Regions from separate parts of the Siminovitchia sediminis genome, predicted to be linked through region 1. Evidence: predicted binding sites of a transcription regulator. Region 1 holds the regulator's gene; the other holds the start of a gene.
What was found. Region 1 encodes NrdR, which represses ribonucleotide reductase genes. Its sites were predicted from a motif close to AACACNATATATNGTGTT; they were not measured.

Region 1 (11,051 bases):
AAATAAAATTATTAAGTAACCGTAATCCTCAGGAACTTCCTTGGGGAGAATTGGGTATAGATATTGTCATTGAAGCAACAGGAGCATTTAACTCCCGTGATAAAGCTGCGTTGCATCTCGAGGCAGGGGCAAGAAAAGTTGTTTTGACGGCACCTGGTAAAAATGAAGATGTAACGATTGTCATGGGTGTAAACGATAAAGCCTTGGATATCGATCAACACGATATCATCTCTAATGCATCCTGTACAACAAACTGTCTTGCACCGGTTGCCAAAGTGATTGATGACGAATTTGGCATCGAAAATGGTTTGATGACAACTGTTCATGCATACACAAACGATCAAAAGAATCTTGACAATCCGCATAAAGATCTTCGTCGTGCTCGTGCATGCGCACAATCCATCATCCCTACAACTACAGGAGCTGCCAAAGCATTGGCATTGGTTTTACCGCATTTGAAAGGCAAACTTCACGGAATGGCCTTGCGTGTACCTACTCCCAACGTATCTTTAGTTGACCTTACTGTAGATGTGAAGCGCTCAGTGACAGTCCAGGATGTCAATAAAGCTTTTGAAACAGCAGCAAACGGCCCATTAAAAGGAATTTTGGATTTTACTACGGAGCCGCTTGTTTCCGTGGACTTCAATACAAATCCTAATTCTGCCATTGTGGATGGCCTTTCCACGATCGTTATGGAAGACACTAAATTGAAAGTACTCGCTTGGTATGACAATGAGTGGGGCTATTCTTCCCGCGTAGTTGACCTTGTTTCGTACGTAGCATCCTTACTGGATAAAAAAGAAGCAAAAGCTGGTTAATTCATAAAAGGGACCCATCCAATGTTTTTGGAGGGTCCCTTTCTTATGACCCGCCTCATTCAGAGCTGGAGTGCGCTTCCCCAATCATTGAATCCTCTGATTTGAGTCCACCTGTCCTTTCTCTTCATACGGGGGATCCCCATTACAACAGTATAGGTTCAGGATTTACAGTATTCCGGTCATCTCAGCACATGAGACATCGACTGTAATCCTAGTGTGGTTTTTTTCAGTTACATTAGGTTCCAGAGCAGCATCAGGAGTGTTCCTTTCATCCAGTTTTCCCCTTTTTCTTTCCCACCCTTTTACTGTATAATGAAATGAAGCAAACACCTGAACGGAGCTGAAAAAAATGAGATGCCCTTCATGCAGTCATAATGGTACGCGTGTCGTGGATTCAAGGCCTGCAGACGAAATGAGGTCAATCAGAAGAAGGCGTGAGTGTGAAAAATGTTCCTATCGATTTACCACTTTTGAACGTGTGGAAGAGATGCCGCTGATTGTCATTAAGAAAGAGGGAACCCGTGAAGAATTCAGCCGTGATAAGATTTTACGGGGGTTAATTCGTGCCTGTGAAAAACGGCCTGTGGCCTTGGAACAGCTGGATGCCATTACAAATGAGATTGAAAGAGAATTGCGTAATATGGGGCAGGCCGAAGTAAATTCAGAAGCAATTGGAGAAATGGTGATGGATAAACTTGCCAAAGTGGATGAAGTGGCATATGTCCGATTTGCTTCAGTATATAGGCAATTTAAAGACATCAATGTGTTTCTGGATGAATTGAAAGATTTAATTAAAAAAGAACAGTGAAAGTGTGTTTGGCTTGAAACAATATTGGAATGAAGTACAGCCTGTAGATGGTTTTTATGCAGTAATGAATGGCCAAATTTCTGATCATGACAAGAAAATCATTTCTTTTTTATATCAGCCTTTAATGGGGGTTCTCTCCACGAATCTATATACAACCCTTGCCTATATGGTGGAAGAAAGCCGCCTTTGGTCAGAGGAATGGAATCATTATCAATTAATGGATCTGTTGGGGATGAACTTGGATGAGATATTCCAGGCCCGGTTAAAGCTGGAGGGAATGGGATTATTAAAAACTTTTTTGAAGGAAGAACCAGATCATCGATCTTATATCTATGAGTTGCAGCCGCCATTATCGGCCGAACAGTTTTTTACAGATGGGATGCTGAATATTTATTTATATCAGCAGCTGGGGCACACCCATTTTTCAAAGTTAAAAAGGATTTTTTCAGACGCGGCTGTCAACAAAGAAGAGTTTTCTGAAGTGACCCGTTCCTTTCAAGATGTGTATACATCCATGAACGTGAGGGCACTGAAAAATGCGGAAGGCCAGGAAGCCAGTCTGCCAGATTCCCAGATGAGATTTATACACCGTGAGAGGCCTGAACCTATACATATTTATGAAGACCAATTCCAGTTTGATTTGTTTTTTTCCGGATTATCTGCCGCCATGGTTCCACGGAGAGCTTTTACTGAAACAGTCAGGGATACAATCGTCAAACTCTCTTTTTTATATTCTATTAACGAGATAGATATGCAAAAAATTGTCCTTTCCAGCATGACTCCAGATGACCAAATTGACTTGGATGAATTAAGAAAAGCAGCCAGAGACTGGTATCAATTAGAAAATGGGGACAAGCTGCCACAGTTGGTCTATCGGCACCAATCTCCCATGTACCGTGACATGGTCAGTCCGGGAGAAACAAAGGAAAGCAAACTGATCTTTTACTTGGAAACGACCTCTCCCCGCCAGCTGTTAATTGACCTTTCCGAAGGGGCTCAGCCGGCTGTTTCCGACTTGACTGCGGTGGAGGAAGTTATGCTTGGCCAGCAACTGGAACCGGGAGTCATGAATGTGCTGATCCACTATGTCATGCTAAAGACTGATATGAAACTATCCAAAAACTATATGGAAAAGATTGCGTCTCATTGGGCACGAAAAAAAGTAAAAACGGTCAAAGAAGCAATGGAATTGGCAATCAATGAGCACCGCCAATATCAGAAATGGGCCGCAGATAAAAAAGAAAGCGGACAAAAGCGCCGGAAGCCCATACGGACCGAGAAACTGCCGGACTGGTTTATTATGCAGGACCAGGACCAGGAATCCCCCCCACCCCAGCCACAAGCGGTACAAGCTGTAAACCAGCAGGATTTTGAAGAAAGAAAAAGAAAATTAGAAGCCATCCAAAGAAAATATCGGAAAAACGGAGGTGAAAAAGGTGGAGAGCATTAATCAAACGATGCAAAAGCTGTATCAGACACCCGAATTCCGCAATAGATACGAACAGTTAAAGCAGGAAGTACTCGAAAATCCTGATATCCGTAAGTTTTTGGAAAGTCATCGTCATTTGGTAACCGATCGAATGATCCAAACTCATTTAATGAAACTGTACGAGTACATCTCACAGTCCAAAAATTGCAGTGACTGCCCGGGCCTTTCCCGCTGTGTCAACATGATGAAAGGCTATGAACCGTCCCTTGTTGTTTCACAGAACCAGATTGACATTCATTACAGGCCGTGCCGGGAAAAACGCATAGACGATGAAAGAAGGAAAACGAAAAAGCTGATCAAAAGTTTTTATATGCCAAAGGATATCTTGCAGGCATCCTTTGCTGATTTCGCATTAGACAGTGAGGGACGACTGGACGCATTTGAATATGCTGAGCACTTTGCAGCCGGATATGAGCCAGGAAAGAGTTTAAAGGGGCTGTATTTATACGGAGAGTTCGGTGTGGGTAAATCGTATTTGCTGGGCGCAATTGCGAATCAACTTGCGGAAAAAGGCATCCCTTCACTCGTAGTATATGTCCCTGAGTTTTTGCGGGAAATGAAACAGTCGGTAGGCGATCAGACCCTGAATGAGAAATTGGATACCGTAAAAAAATCTCACGTACTCATGCTGGATGACATAGGGGCTGAAGCAATGTCCAGCTGGACGAGGGATGAGATTCTTGGTTCTATTATGCAATACAGAATGCATGAACAGCTCCCGACCTTTTTCACATCAAATTTTGATTTTGGCGGTTTAGAACATCATTTAACTTATACACAAAGAGGCGAGGAAGAGAAAATGAAGGCTCGCAGACTCATGGAGAGAATTAAATTTTTGTCCATCCCGATTAAATTGGGAGGTCCCAACCGGAGACACCAATAATATACAGCACCCAATGACGTGGGGTGCTTTTTTTGTTTCCTTGGTTATAGCCCGGACATCCTTCCCATATATATGAAACAGGAGAGGAAAGTGTGGCTCAAAGGGGGAACCGGTTGTGGACATCCTATTTACCAGTGAAGAAGAAGCAGTACAGCTGCAAAATTTTTTACTCAAAAACGGCTTTGAACAACCTTTTTCTAAAGAACAGGGATTTTTTGTCTTTTCATTTCCAAAAGAAGGTTTAACTTATATAGATGTATTAGGCCAATTTATTATTCAGGTGAAAAGAGGTGAATTTCTTCACCGGATACTTTTAGAAAGTTTTTTTTATGAAAGCAGGGAAGAGCGAAATCAAATCATAGATATCGTGACCGCTATGTTTAACGGGAACAGAAAAGAGTTAACTTCGATGACAGGACAAGTGAATGAATCAGAAATGGTACAGGAAGCGATCTTATCTTTGCTTCGTTCAACACGATCCATTCATTTTGACACATTGGTCACCTTCAGGCTTAAAGAGTATAAACAGGCCTTAATTAAATACCTTCATGTGGCTATCGATGAATATAAGATGGAGCAGGATTATCAAATGTTTATTCAGATGCTCCGGGATTATTTAAAGCATCGTCCTCCGATCAAAAGGCAAGTCCACCTTTATATCGACGACGGGGAGATTATTTTCTATGATGAACATTTCAAGGAGATGGATAAGGAATGTGTGATGAATATGGTGGACCGCCGGCTGCTTGCGAATCATCCGGTTTATATTGATTCAGCTGTAATCGCACCGCTTCTTTCAATGGCTCCTGAAAAAATCCATCTGTTTACCTCGCAGGAAGAGAAGCCGCTCATCCGCACACTCGTAAACATATTTGAAGAGCGGATGGTCATCTTGCCTTCACAACATTCAGTCGAATAAATGAAACTCTTGATTTTCATTGGTGAACGCACTATAATACGTACATAAATGAAATAAGGTAAAAGTTATGAAAAGGACAAGAGTATTCATTTACGGTTTACAGAGAGGGAAGGCCTGCTGAAAGCTTCCTAACACGAATTGAATGCTTACCACCTTTGAACTCCATCCATGAACTATCAAGTAGTGGATGGCGGACCCTCATCCGTTATGTAAATTCCAAGTCATAAAGCAGCACGGCTGCTTTGTGTAAATTAGGGTGGAACCACGTGTGTACAGCTCGTCCCTTCGTCAGGGACGGGCTTTTTATATTTAACGATAGAAAAAGGAGTAGATTCGTATGTCTGATCAAATCCAAATTACTTTTCCGGATGAATCTGTTAAAGAATATCCCCTCGGTACAACAACCGAAGACATTGCAGCTTCTATCAGCCCGGGGCTGAAAAAAAACGCTGTTGCCGGGAAGTTTAATGGTCATATGGTTGACCTTAGAACTCCCCTTAAAGAAAATGGTGCAATTGAAATCATTACAGCCGACAGCGACGAGGCACTGGAAGTTCTTCGCCACAGTACGGCCCATTTAATGGCCCAGGCGGTTTCTCGTCTTTATCCGCGGGTGAAATTTGGAGTGGGTCCTGTCATCGAAGGCGGATTTTATTATGATATGGACCTCGAACAATCATTGACTCCGGACGACTTGCCTGCCATTGAAAAGGAAATGAATAAAATTATTAACGAAAATCTGGAAATTGTACGGAAAGAAGTAAGCAGAAATGAAGCGAAAGAGCTTTTTGCCCATGATGAGTATAAACAGGAATTGGTTGATGCGATTCCGGAGGATGAAAAAGTAACGATTTATGAACAAGGCGAATTTTATGACTTATGCCGGGGCGTTCATGTTCCTTCTACAAGTAAAATTAAATTTTTTAAGCTTCTGAGTATTGCGGGTGCCTATTGGCGTGGAGACAGTGACAATAAAATGCTACAGCGTGTCTATGGAACAGCCTTCTTTAAAAAGAGCGAGCTGGAAGATCACTTAAAGATGCTGGAAGAAGCCAAAGAACGGGATCACCGCAAGCTTGGAAAGGAGCTCAGCTTATTTACAAACTCCCAAAAAGTGGGGCAGGGTCTCCCGATCTGGCTGCCAAAGGGTGCTACCATCAGGCGGATCATTGAACGCTACATTGTCGATAAAGAAGTGGAGCTCGGCTACGACCATGTATATACATCTGTCTTGGGGAGTGCCGACTTATATAAAACAAGCGGTCACTGGGATCATTATCAAGAGAACATGTTTCCTGTGATGGACATGGACAATGAACAGCTCGTTTTGCGTCCGATGAACTGTCCTCATCATATGATGGTGTACAAAAACGATATTCACAGTTACCGCGAGCTTCCGATCCGGATTGCGGAGCTAGGCACGATGCATCGCTATGAGATGTCGGGGGCATTATCCGGACTTCAGCGGGTTCGCGGCATGACGTTGAATGATGCCCATATTTTTGTGCGTCCTGACCAAATTAAAGATGAATTCATCCGCGTGGTTGAACTAATTCAGGAAGTATATAAGGATTTCGATCTGAAAGACTACTCGTTCCGTCTCTCCTACCGTGATCCTGAAGATAAAGAAAAATATTTTGATGATGATGAAATGTGGGAGAAAGCCCAGTCCATGCTAAAAGAAGCAATGGATGAAATGCATTTGGATTATTATGAAGCTGAAGGGGAAGCGGCTTTCTATGGGCCTAAGTTGGATGTTCAAGTGAAGACAGCCCTGGGCAAAGAAGAAACCCTCTCCACAGTTCAGCTGGACTTCCTGCTTCCGGAAAAGTTTGATTTAACCTACGTGGGCGAGGACGGCAAGCAGCATCGCCCTGTCGTCATTCACCGTGGAGTTGTTTCAACGATGGAACGTTTTGTCGCCTTTTTAATTGAGGAATACAAAGGCGCATTCCCTACTTGGCTGGCACCTGTTCAAGTCCAAGTGATTCCTGTATCACCGGATGCTCACTTTGACTATGCCAAACTTGTGACAGATGAGCTGAAATCACAAGGGTTCCGTGTAGAAATGGATCAGCGCGATGAAAAAATCGGCTATAAAATCCGTGAAGCGCAAATGCAAAAAATACCATATATGCTTGTTGTCGGAGACAATGAAGTAAGTGCAGAGTCCGTGAACGTTCGGAAATATGGTGAGAAAAAGACAGAAACGGTTCCTTTGAAAGAATTTGTCACACGTCTTCAGGAGGAAGTAAAAGCATATAAGTAATGGGTGGTATAGGGATTTTTGAGGGAGAGTCCATTTTAGTAAAAAAACTGTGTAAGCCTTGATGGGTGTATTTCATTTATGCAGAAGCAGGGTACCAGGTTCCTGAGAAATCCACTTGCCCGGATAAAAGGTGAAGGCATTTTGGGAAGGATTGAGGCCAAGAAAGGTTCAATGAGCCCAAACTACGAGCCTGGGCTGTGAAGAGGGCGCCAAGAAAGGATAAAGTCCATATGGTCCTGAAAAGGTAACATATCACGGAAATGCATCCCCGAACGAGGTCCCAATTTCCATGGAAGGTAACACGTCTTGGAGATGCGTGCCTGAATAAGGTGCATTAGCCAGGTCAGGGCTGGCCCCGTATTTGCATTCCGGAGGTCTGCCATGTAAAATATCAAATCATCGATCATGTCCGGTTATCAATGAAGCCAGCCTGATCATTGATGAGGAGCTCCAATAAAAAACCAGGTGAGGGAATTAGCTCTTCACCTGGTTTGTTTATTTCCATCATTTTTTGTCTTCAAACTCTGCTTCTGTTCCATCTTTCAACGTATATTCCAATTCAAAGGAAGTATAATCATCGTCTAATTGGAAGCTTTCAAGGATTTGCCGGATGGCATCTTCTTTAGAAGTATTCTCATCCAGTTGAACATCCTGCAGCAATGTGTATAAGGTTTGGAATGCTTCAACGCCCTCCAGCTTCTTATCGTGGACAGAGTCCTTCAAAATTGCACGGTACTCGGCTTTTTCTTCATCCTTTAATTCATATACAAAATCGTATTCCATATCCGGAGAATATTCGATATCCAGATCAAAATCTTTATATGGGAACTGCTCCACAAATTCCTGATCATCCGGGTTATTATTGTTAACATTGCCGCCATCCGATTTATCAGCGCTGTCGGATGTTTGAATCAGTTCATTATTGTCATTATGCTTTTCGTCCGGGGCAACCATTTGCTCTTTGGGATGGTTGTCGATGGATGGATCATCCGAGCAGGCAGCCAGTCCGAAAGCAAATAAAGGGATTGAAATGGAATATATCCATTTTTTCATAGGTGTTAACCTCCTCATTTCAGTTCCAGTATTTATAAAAAGTTTTACCCAATACCATTAAAATAAACATTTTACAAAAAAACGTTGCTGGTTGACTACAATTTTGGTATGATAAAAAACGTTGCAAACTATGCTTCCTCTTTGCTGTGTTTGACATTGAAATGTTTACATGCTAGACTATATAAGGTAAAATGAATACTTGTTTGTGTAAGAAGGAGCTGCCCGCTTCTCGCCTGTTTGACGCATCAAGCTGTTGACAGGTTATGATTGAATAGCTTATATAATCCACACCTGGGATGGGTGTGGTTAAAGGCGGGTCTCTTTTGCGGCCCGTCTTTTATTTTTGGGCTGTAAAGTTAAAGATAGGCGAAAAGAATGATGTTGAGTACGGAACAAAGTTCAGCCCTATTTTTACTCAAACGCAGTATTCCTGAAAATACCTTGGAGGTGGCTAACTATTAGCAAAGATGTGTTTGTGAATGAAGGCATTCGTGCCCGTGAACTTCGTCTCATTGATCAGAATGGCAATCAACTGGGAGTAAAGTCCCGGAATGAAGCATTGGACATTGCTTCCCGTGCAAATCTTGATCTTGTATTGGTTGCGCCGAACGCAAAACCCCCGGTAGCCAGAATCATGGACTACGGAAAATATCGTTTTGAGCAGCAAAAGCGGGAAAAAGAAGCACGGAAAAACCAAAAAGTGATCAATGTGAAGGAAGTTCGATTAAGTCCTACAATTGATGAGCATGATTTTAATACAAAGCTCCGCAATGGACGAAAGTTCCTTCAAAAAGGGGACAAAGTGAAAGCATCTATCCGCTTTAGAGGACGTGCGATTACTCATAAAGAAATCGGCCAGCAAGTATTGACACGTTTTGCCGATGAGTGCAAAGACTTGGCGACTGTCGAGTCCAAACCACGAATGGACGGCAGAAGCATGTTCCTTGTATTGGCACCGATTAATGAAAAGTAATGGTTTGAGGAGGAAATTCATATGCCAAAAATGAAAACACACCGCGGCGCGGCAAAACGTTTTAAAAAGACTGCCTCTGGCAAATTGAAACGTTCACATGCGTATACAAGCCACTTGGCCGCAAATAAATCTACTAAACAAAAACGTCAACTTCGCAAATCTGCTATCGTTTCCAAAGGAGACTTCCGCAGAATTCGTCATTTATTGGATAACATTAAATAATTTAGGAGCACTAGGAGGGAAATCATATGCCACGCGTAAAAGGCGGAACAGTTACCCGCAGACGTCGGAAAAAAGTATTAAAATTAGCCAAAGGTTATTATGGTTCTAAACATACATTATATAAAACAGCTAATCAGCAGGTCATGAAATCATATATGTATGCTTACCGTGACCGCCGCAATAGAAAACGTGAATTCCGTAAGCTTTGGATTACACGTATCAATGCAGCAGCACGCATGAACGGACTTTCCTACAGCCGTTTAATGCATGGCTTAAAAGTTGCAGGCATCGAAGTAAACCGCAAAATGCTTGCAGATCTTGCTGTTTCTGATGAAAAAGCTTTTGCAGAACTTGCAAATAAAGCAAAAGCAGCTCTTTAATCTTAAAAGCGAGGTACCCCGGCCAGCATAGCTGACACGTCAGCAAAGCCCCAGGCTTCATAGCACCCGCGTGATTCTTTAATAGCATGGCAATGGGGAAGGTCCAGAAGAGTACTCCTTCCCCTGCTTCAACTGGCTTGTGATCTTAAGGGATCAGGCGCAAAAGCTGGACGTATAACTAATCAATGTACTTCATCATAAAAAGCCGCTCTCCACTTTTGGAGGAGCGGTTTTTTTTCTTAAGAAATGGCCCCTTGTCATAACAAAGGTCTGAATCTAATAGGATATAAAAGAAAGCAGGTGATCATCTTGAGTGAACCGTTGCTTGTGATGCTTTCGATTATGCAGGGGAGCGGCCCGTTAGCCCCATTGATGTTTATTTTATTTCATGTCGTCAGGCAGTTTACCTTCATTCCAGTTGCACTCGTTTGTATGGCAGGGGGTATGCTGTTCGGCAGTATTCTTGGCACGCTTTATTCGATGACCGGATTATTGCTATTATCTGCTCTTTTTTATTTTGTTATTAGAAGAATTCCGCGTACGTATCAAAAACTCATGAACATAAAACATCGGTGGTTTGGCCCCCATACCAAAATGACTGTGGGTCAGATTGCCGTATTGCGACTGATTCCATTTTTTCATTATCAATTACTGAACCTCTGTCTATTGGAAAGAAGGCCTGATTTTCGAGGATTTATAAAAGGGTCTGTAGCCACAAACTTGCCCTTGGCATTTTTTTATACAGTATTCGGCGAATATATTACTCAATTTTCCGCAGAAATTGGAGTATTGATCATTCTTGGGTTATTAATCTTATTCTATTTGCTTCGTGAAAAAATGGTCATTATGAAATGGCATGATTTTTTTTCCCACAAATCTCTCTGAAGGATTCATTGACACCGAGGCGGCAATCCATTTGAACCGCTTTTTTTTATTAGAAAAAGCCATGTAACTGATATGGCTTCAATAAAACGCACAAAATGACGATGTTAATGCCTTTCGGGAGAAATAGCCATATAAATCACAATGGGAATTGTGTAAAATAGTTATTGAGAGATATATCATTTTATGATATATTTTTAATTAGATATATCACTAAGTGATATAAAGGAGCGTTAAAATTGAAATCTTTGGAACAACTTACAGACTCTGTATTCTATATCATGGCTGCCCTGACGGAACCAAGACATGGCTATGCCGTCATGAGCTTAGTTGAGGAACATACGAAAGGGGCATT
Region 2 (7,453 bases), on a different contig from region 1:
AGCCCACAAATGCAAAATCAGGAGGAGAAAAACGATTCGGTTTTCTCCTCCTGATTTATTTTAGGGGCTATTTAGACAGCCCCTGTTTCATATTTTTCCGCCATTCAGGAGATGCGGTTATCCATTTGATTGCTTGGACTTAATTTTCCCCGTCCATTGTTTAAAGCCGCCTTGCAAATGATAAAGCTGCCGGTATCCCTTCCGATACAGCTGTTGGGCGGCTCTGCCGCTTCTTAATCCACTTTGGCAATATAAATACACAGGTTTATCTTTCCTGATTTCCTTCATTCTCATTTTAAATTGAGACATGGGAATATTGCGTGCGCCAAGTATATGGCCGCCGTCATATTCTTTTTGTTCCCGGACATCGATCAGCTGCGCTTTTCGGTATCCTGCCCGAAACTCATCCTGGGTCAACGTGGTTAATATCTTTTTTTGCCGAAAATAATTATACAGGGAAAACGCGGCCACAATCCCTAAAATGATTAATAATGTATAAAGCACTCCCACTGTAATAAAGCCCCTTTCTACTAAATACCCTATCTTCTATTATATTCCTGACTGATGAATGAATCAAAGGTTTTATGAGGATGCCGTCTGCGAAAAAAGAGAAGTATATGGAGCAAAGTATAAAAGACTGTATCTTTAAACTGTCAATCAAAGAAAAAGTCTAAAATTGTTGAAAAAAGTTGGTTTCACCTATTATTCCCTATAATCTCTAATTGTTTCTTCCATTTCCTCTCTTTTTTTGATTTGACAAACTATAATCATTTATTTCTGAAAACACAATATATAGTGTAGATATTTTGAATAAAAATCAATATATTGTGTTTAATGATTGATTTTATGGATATATATATGGTAACTTATCAATGACAGATATACATACACTTATCAGTGCAATTGAAATTGTTTTTAATAAAGGAGTTGGCAAAATGTCTGTTGCATACACTAAGAGACCGAGCTTAAACATAGAAAGGCTCAACCAGGATATTCAATTGTTCGATCCTGTACATCCGATTACCCCTGATATGAAAATTACTCAAAAAGGCGTTTCCCGCCTCGTTATGATCGACCGATATGCTTTTAAAGACACAGAAAAAATTACTCTTTCTCCTGGAGACTTTGTCGTTTTAACGATCAAGGAGGATCCGAAATTTCCTGCTAGAGGGCTCGGATATATTCAATCCATTGATTGGGAAGAAAAAACGGCTGAAGTCATTGTAGAACCGGAATTTCAATCAGCACTTGAAGATGAACAGGAAAGGGAAACAGGCGTTATCCTAAGGCCTCTTGACATTATTGAAAAACCGCTTGAAGTATTTTATGAGCAAATTGCGAAAAGAAATGCGACAGGACTGGCGTCTGTTGAGAAAACAAAAGAAAAAAGGCAGGAATGGTTTCAAAAATTCTATGAAGAGCTTGTGAATTTACACTTTGTTCCAGCTGGCAGGGTGTTGTACGGCGCTGGTGCAGGAACAGATGTAACCTATTTTAACTGCTATGTTATGCCTTTTGTACCGGATTCAAGGGAAGGGATATCGGAACATAGGAAGCAAGTGATGGAAATCATGAGCCGCGGCGGAGGCGTCGGCACCAATGGCTCTACATTAAGGCCACGCAACACGCTTGCCAGAGGAGTAAATGGCAAATCGTCAGGATCCGTTTCCTGGCTTGATGATATTGCCAAGCTTACACACCTGGTGGAGCAAGGAGGTTCCCGCCGGGGAGCCCAGATGATTATGCTTGCCTCCTGGCATCCGGATATTGTGGAATTTATCATTTCAAAAATGCAAAATCCCCGAATCTTGCGCTTCCTGATAGAAAATACAAATGATCCGGTAATCAAAAAGCATGCAAAAGATAAGCTCAAATTTACTCCTTTAACCAAAGAGGAAGAAGCGATGTATCAAGGAGTGCTGAACTATAAAAACATTCCAGGATTTGGCGGCTTCAGCGAGGAAATATTCCGTTCCGCTGAAGAAAAGTTAAGAGAAGGCGGGACATATTCTGTCCATAACCCTGAATTTTTAACAGGAGCCAACATTTCTGTCTGTATCACCAAAGAATTTATGGAAGCTGTTGAAAATGACGATGATTATGAACTTTGCTTCCCGGATGTTGAAAATTACAATGAAGAAGAAATGAAAATCTATAATGAGAAATGGCATGAAGTCGGAGATGTACGCGAATGGAAAAAACTTGGCCACAAAGTAAGGACATATAGAAAAATTAAAGCCAAAGAACTCTGGAACTTGATTAATATCTGTGCTACTTACTCTGCAGAGCCAGGAATATTCTTTATTGATAATGCCAATGAGATGACAAATGCAAAAGCATACGGACAAAAAGTCGTGGCTACCAACCCATGCGGTGAACAGCCTTTGGCACCATACTCTGTTTGTAATCTTGCAGCGGTAAATCTTTCTCAGATGGCTGACCGTAAAAATAAGACGGTTGATTTTGAAAAATTAGAGCAAACCGTCAGAACCGGTGTCAGAATGCAGGATAATGTCATCGATGCCACCCCATATTTTCTTGAAGAAAATAAAAGACAGGCACTGGGAGAAAGACGTGTCGGACTTGGGGTGATGGGGCTGGCTGACTTGCTGATCTACTGTGAAAAAGAATACGGCTCTCCCGAAGGAAATGAGCTTGTAGATCAAGTGTTTGAAGTGATCGCCACAACAGCTTATCGGGAATCCATTGAACTTGCAAAAGAGAAAGGAAGCTTCCCATTCCTGGAGGGAGAAACGGAAGAAGAAACAGCCAAGCTTCGTGAAGCTTTCACTAAGACAGGCTATATGCAAAAAATGCCCAAAGATATTCATGAAGGGATTAAGAAATATGGAATCCGCAACTCACACCTGCTCACTGTGGCGCCTACCGGCTCTACAGGGACAATGATCGGATGTTCGACAGGGCTTGAGCCATACTTCTCCTTTACGTATTATCGCAGCGGACGTCTTGGTAAATTTATTGAAGTCAAAGCTGATATCGTTCAAGATTATTTGAAGGAACATCCAAATGCGGAGGAAAATAATTTACCGCACTGGTTTGTAACAGCTATGGAACTGAATCCAGAGGCTCATGCGGATGTACAATGTGTCATTCAACGCTGGATCGACAGTTCTATCTCCAAAACAGTCAATGCCCCAAAAGGGTATTCTGTTGAACAAGTAGAGAAAGTATATGAGCGCTTGTATAAAGGCGGGGCAAAAGGCGGTACGGTCTATGTGGACGGCAGCCGTGACTCACAAGTTCTCACCCTAAAAGCAGAAGAAAATACTTTTGAGGAAGAAAAAATAGAAAAACAGCCTGAACGTCCTGTCGTCCTTGTTGATACCATTCAGGATTTACGGTCCACAAGTGTGACAATCGGGTCAGAGATCGGAAATACATGCCCGGTCTGCCGAAAAGGTGAAGTAAAAGAAATCGGCGGCTGTAATACTTGTGATAACTGCAACGCTCAATTAAAATGCGGTATTTAAAAAGCCGGCCTCCAGGCCGGTTTTTTTCGCCGTTTATCGAGAAAAGCGGTATCAAAAAACAATGGATATCAATATTGTCCAATTAAAATTTAGTCAAAAATGTTCCTAAACAAATCCCTTCTGTAATATCCATATAGAGACAACAGGAAGAAGGGCGGCAGAAAAAATGAATGTTGACGGTGTTTTCTCTGGAGGAGGGATCAAGGGAATTGCATTAATTGGGGCCTATGAAGTGCTGGAAGATAGGGGTTTTACTTTTAAAAGGCTGGCGGGTACGAGTGCAGGAGCTATTATTGCTGCGTTTATTGCTGCGGGATATACCAGTAAAGAAATTGCGGATATGATGAGAGATATGGATTTAAATAAACTTTTAGATCGGCGAAGAACTTTGCTGCCATTTCATTTGGCCAAGTGGTTACTGCTGTATTACAAAATGGGGTTGTACCGTGGGGATTTGCTTGAAGAATGGATTAAAAATAAGTTGGCCGACAAAGGCGTACATACCTTTAAAGATCTGCCGCCGGATACATTAAAGGTCATAGCAAGCGATTTGTCGACGGGAAATATTCTCGTGTTACCGGATGACCTGGAGCACTACGGCATACCAAAAGAAATTTTTCCGGTATCCCGTGCCATCCGGATGAGCTGCAGCATCCCTTATTTTTTTGAACCGATCAAACTTCGGTCATTAAGCGGTACAAACATCGTGGTTGATGGAGGAATTTTGAGTAATTTCCCTATTTGGCTCTTTCAAAAGGATGAACAAAAGCAATTGAGACCAGTGATCGGCATCAAGTTGAGCAACCGGGTAGAACAGCATGGAAAACAGACCATTAATAACGGTCTTCAGTTGTTTGAATCATTGTTCCATACGATGAAAGATGCTCATGATGCCAGGTATATTTCCAGGAAACATGAAAAAAATATCATATTTATTCCAACAGAAGAAACCTTTGCGGCGGAATTTTCCATTAATGAGCAAAAAAAAGAAGCCCTCTTAGAGAAAGGACGGGTAAGGGCTCAGCAATTTTTGCAATCTTGGACTTATTAAATGAAAGAAGCACCTAGACAGACTGTCTAAAAAATAGCTCTGTCTTTTTTCTTGCCTTTTTTCCCCTCAATTACTGTCAAGTGGGCAGTGGACCGTCTGCGAAGCGGGCGATTGCGGAATAAATTGCTGGATGGTGCTGCAGACTTTTTTCTTTTCGCTCGCATCTTGGATTGTTTCGCAGCTTTGGCAAAGGCATTTTTTTCTCTGCCGCCAGGCGTCCTATTTGTCCAAATCCGGTAGATAACAAATATAGCTGCAATGACACCAGCCATGAACAGAATTTGTTTAAACAACCCACCTGGATTATTGATTAAATAGGACCCTAATCCGATTACTGCAAATATAAAAATTCCGCTTATGATCCAATTCCATGCTTTCAAGAACGCCACCTCCTCGGGAATAATGGTTATCTTTCCCAAAAAGAATATCCTTTATACATCATTAGATATAAGATTTGGCAAATATCATTCTCACTATTGTCTTTCCACCTGCGCCCTCCGTTTAAACGATAAATCACTGCTATTGTCCCACACATGAAGAAAATATCTATTTCAAGAGAATGGTACCCTGGCTTGGGATGGCCAGGGTCCAATTAAAAAAATATCAAATCAGTAAGTCGCTGCGTGAACAAGTATGCTTACGTCCTTTGTTGAGTGTCTAACTCTATTTTACTAAAAAAATGAAAATATAACCAGTTATAAAAGCCTTATGAAACAAATTAGACATAAAGGGCATGAAAACAATTTAAGCATATAGGACATGCTAGTCATGAGGTGGTTTGAATGGAAGAGAAGAATTATTATGCTATGCCGCTTATTACGATGGCTGCCGTAACAGGATTTGTTGCAGGGGTAATCGGAAGCTTGATGGGTTATCTTGTGTATTACCTGAATTTTACTGAAATCAGTCCCGGCATAATACTTGCTCCCTGGAAGGGGGATTGGAAACATGGCTGGCCGGGCATCCTTCTGGCAGTCGCCATATATGGACTCGTCTCCATCCTGCCTGCGCTGATTTATTATGGAACGCTAAAGAAAAGAAAATCTTTCTGGTGGGGTATTTTTTACGGAGTATTAATATTTTTACTTGTTTTTCTTGTGATTTATCCATTGTTTCCTGAAACGAAGTCATTATTAGCATATGATTTTAATACCATATTGACTGGGATATGTACCTTTATTTTATATGGTGTTTTTATTGGATACTCGATTTCTTACGAATATGAAGAATTTCTTTATTTACAGGAAGTGGATCCTAAACGATAGGTATGGAATTTATTCATGTATTTTCCAATTCTTTTATGTTACACTGTTTATGCTGAAGGGGTCATTCTTTCATTGGACCTTGGAAGGAAGGCAAAGCTAATCATGCGGGAGAGAATAAAAAATGGATAAAATCGGAAAAATTCGTAAGGCTTTTATGAATTTTGATATTGATGGAATGCTCATTACAAGTCCATATAACCGCAGGTATACAACAAACTTTACAGGTACGGCGGGAGCAGCTCTTATCACCCATGATGCTGCTTATTTTATTACTGATTTCAGATATACGGAGCAGGCGGAAGCGCAGGCGCATGGATTTGAAGTGATCAGGTACGGCAAATCATTGATCAAAGAAATTGCGGATCAAGCCAAACAGCATAACATTGAAAAGCTTGGATTTGAACAGGATCACGTGACTTTTTCTGAATGGTTAAAATATAAAGAAGAAGTTCAGGCCGAATTGATCCCGGTATCGGGCCTTATTGAAGAACTTCGGATGGTCAAGACAGAAAATGAGGTTGCTTTATTAAAAGAAGCAGCCGATATTGCTGATGCAGCATTTAAACATATTCTGGATTATTTAAAACCGGGAGCGGCGGAAATTGAGATTGCCAATGAACTTGAGTTTTTTATGCGAAAATGCGGCGCCACATCATCCTCTTTTGACATTATTGTAGCTTCAGGGTGGAGATCTGCTTTACCGCATGGGGTAGCCAGTGACAAAAAAATTGAACATGGAGATTTTGTTACACTGGATTATGGTGCTTTGCACAAAGGATATGTATCCGACATCACACGGACAGTATCTGTTGGTAAGCCATCCAGTCAATTGCAGGAGATCTACCATATTGTCCTGGAAGCACAAATGAAAGCCGTTGAGGAAATCGGGCCCGGAATGACAGGTGTTGAGGCAGATGCCATCGCAAGAGATCTGATCACCGAACGAGGATACGGTCAATATTTCGGGCATTCCCTCGGTCATGGGATTGGACTTGAAGTACACGAAGGACCGGGACTTTCTCCGAGATCCGATGAAAAGCTGGTACCGGGGATGCTGGTAACTGTTGAGCCGGGTATTTATTTGCCAAAAATAGGCGGTGTCCGGATTGAAGATGATATTTTGATCACCGAAACGGGTAATGAAAGATTGACACATTCCACAAAAGAGTTACTTATTTTATAATTGCAGCGGGAGGCAAGGAAATGATTTCAGTTAATGACTTTAAGACAGGATTAACGATTGAAGTGGACGGCGGGATATGGCGTGTTCTTGAATTTCAGCACGTAAAGCCTGGGAAAGGGGCTGCCTTTGTACGATCCAAACTTAGAAATCTGCGTACAGGTGCAATTTCCGAGAAAACATTTCGGGCTGGAGAAAAGGTAAACAGAGCACAAATTGACAATAAATCCATGCAGTATTTGTATTCAAGCGGAGATACACATGTATTCATGGATCAGCAGACCTATGAACAAATCGAATTGTCCTCATCACAAATTGAATATGAATTAAATTTCCTGCTTGAGAATATGGAAGTGCATGTAATCATGTATAATGGAGAAACGCTCGGTGTAGAGCTGCCGAATACAGTAAACCTGAAAGTGACCGAAACGGAACCCGGAATTAAGGGAGATACGGCTTCAGGAGG

Region 2: the regulator NrdR is predicted to act here: its motif matches at 783-800, upstream of ACFSCZ_RS13295 (vitamin B12-dependent ribonucleotide reductase).

Annotation. Positions count from the first base shown of each region.
Region 1 covers NZ_JBHUEO010000012.1:101,478-112,528, reverse strand. The annotation lists gene ACFSCZ_RS06445 (glyceraldehyde-3-phosphate dehydrogenase) at 1-818, shown strand, start outside; gene nrdR (transcriptional regulator NrdR) at 1,168-1,626, shown strand; gene ACFSCZ_RS06435 (replication initiation and membrane attachment family protein) at 1,640-3,076, shown strand; gene dnaI (primosomal protein DnaI) at 3,063-3,998, shown strand; gene ACFSCZ_RS06425 (putative sporulation protein YtxC) at 4,114-4,917, shown strand; T-box leader at 4,976-5,205, shown strand; gene thrS (threonine--tRNA ligase) at 5,255-7,186, shown strand; gene ACFSCZ_RS06415 (YusW family protein) at 7,691-8,239, opposite strand; ribosomal protein L20 leader region at 8,443-8,587, shown strand; gene infC (translation initiation factor IF-3) at 8,670-9,212, shown strand; gene rpmI (50S ribosomal protein L35) at 9,234-9,434, shown strand; gene rplT (50S ribosomal protein L20) at 9,461-9,814, shown strand; gene ACFSCZ_RS06395 (TVP38/TMEM64 family protein) at 10,124-10,699, shown strand; gene ACFSCZ_RS06390 (PadR family transcriptional regulator) at 10,936-11,051, shown strand, end outside.
Region 2 covers NZ_JBHUEO010000040.1:41-7,493, forward strand. The annotation lists partial or broken gene ACFSCZ_RS13285 (hypothetical protein) at 1-143, shown strand, start outside; gene ACFSCZ_RS13290 (rhodanese-like domain-containing protein) at 118-510, opposite strand; gene ACFSCZ_RS13295 (vitamin B12-dependent ribonucleotide reductase) at 936-3,491, shown strand; gene ACFSCZ_RS13300 (patatin-like phospholipase family protein) at 3,658-4,542, shown strand; gene ACFSCZ_RS13305 (SA1362 family protein) at 4,569-4,922, opposite strand; gene ACFSCZ_RS13310 (YqhR family membrane protein) at 5,325-5,807, shown strand; gene ACFSCZ_RS13315 (M24 family metallopeptidase) at 5,929-6,990, shown strand; gene efp (elongation factor P) at 7,011-7,453, shown strand, end outside.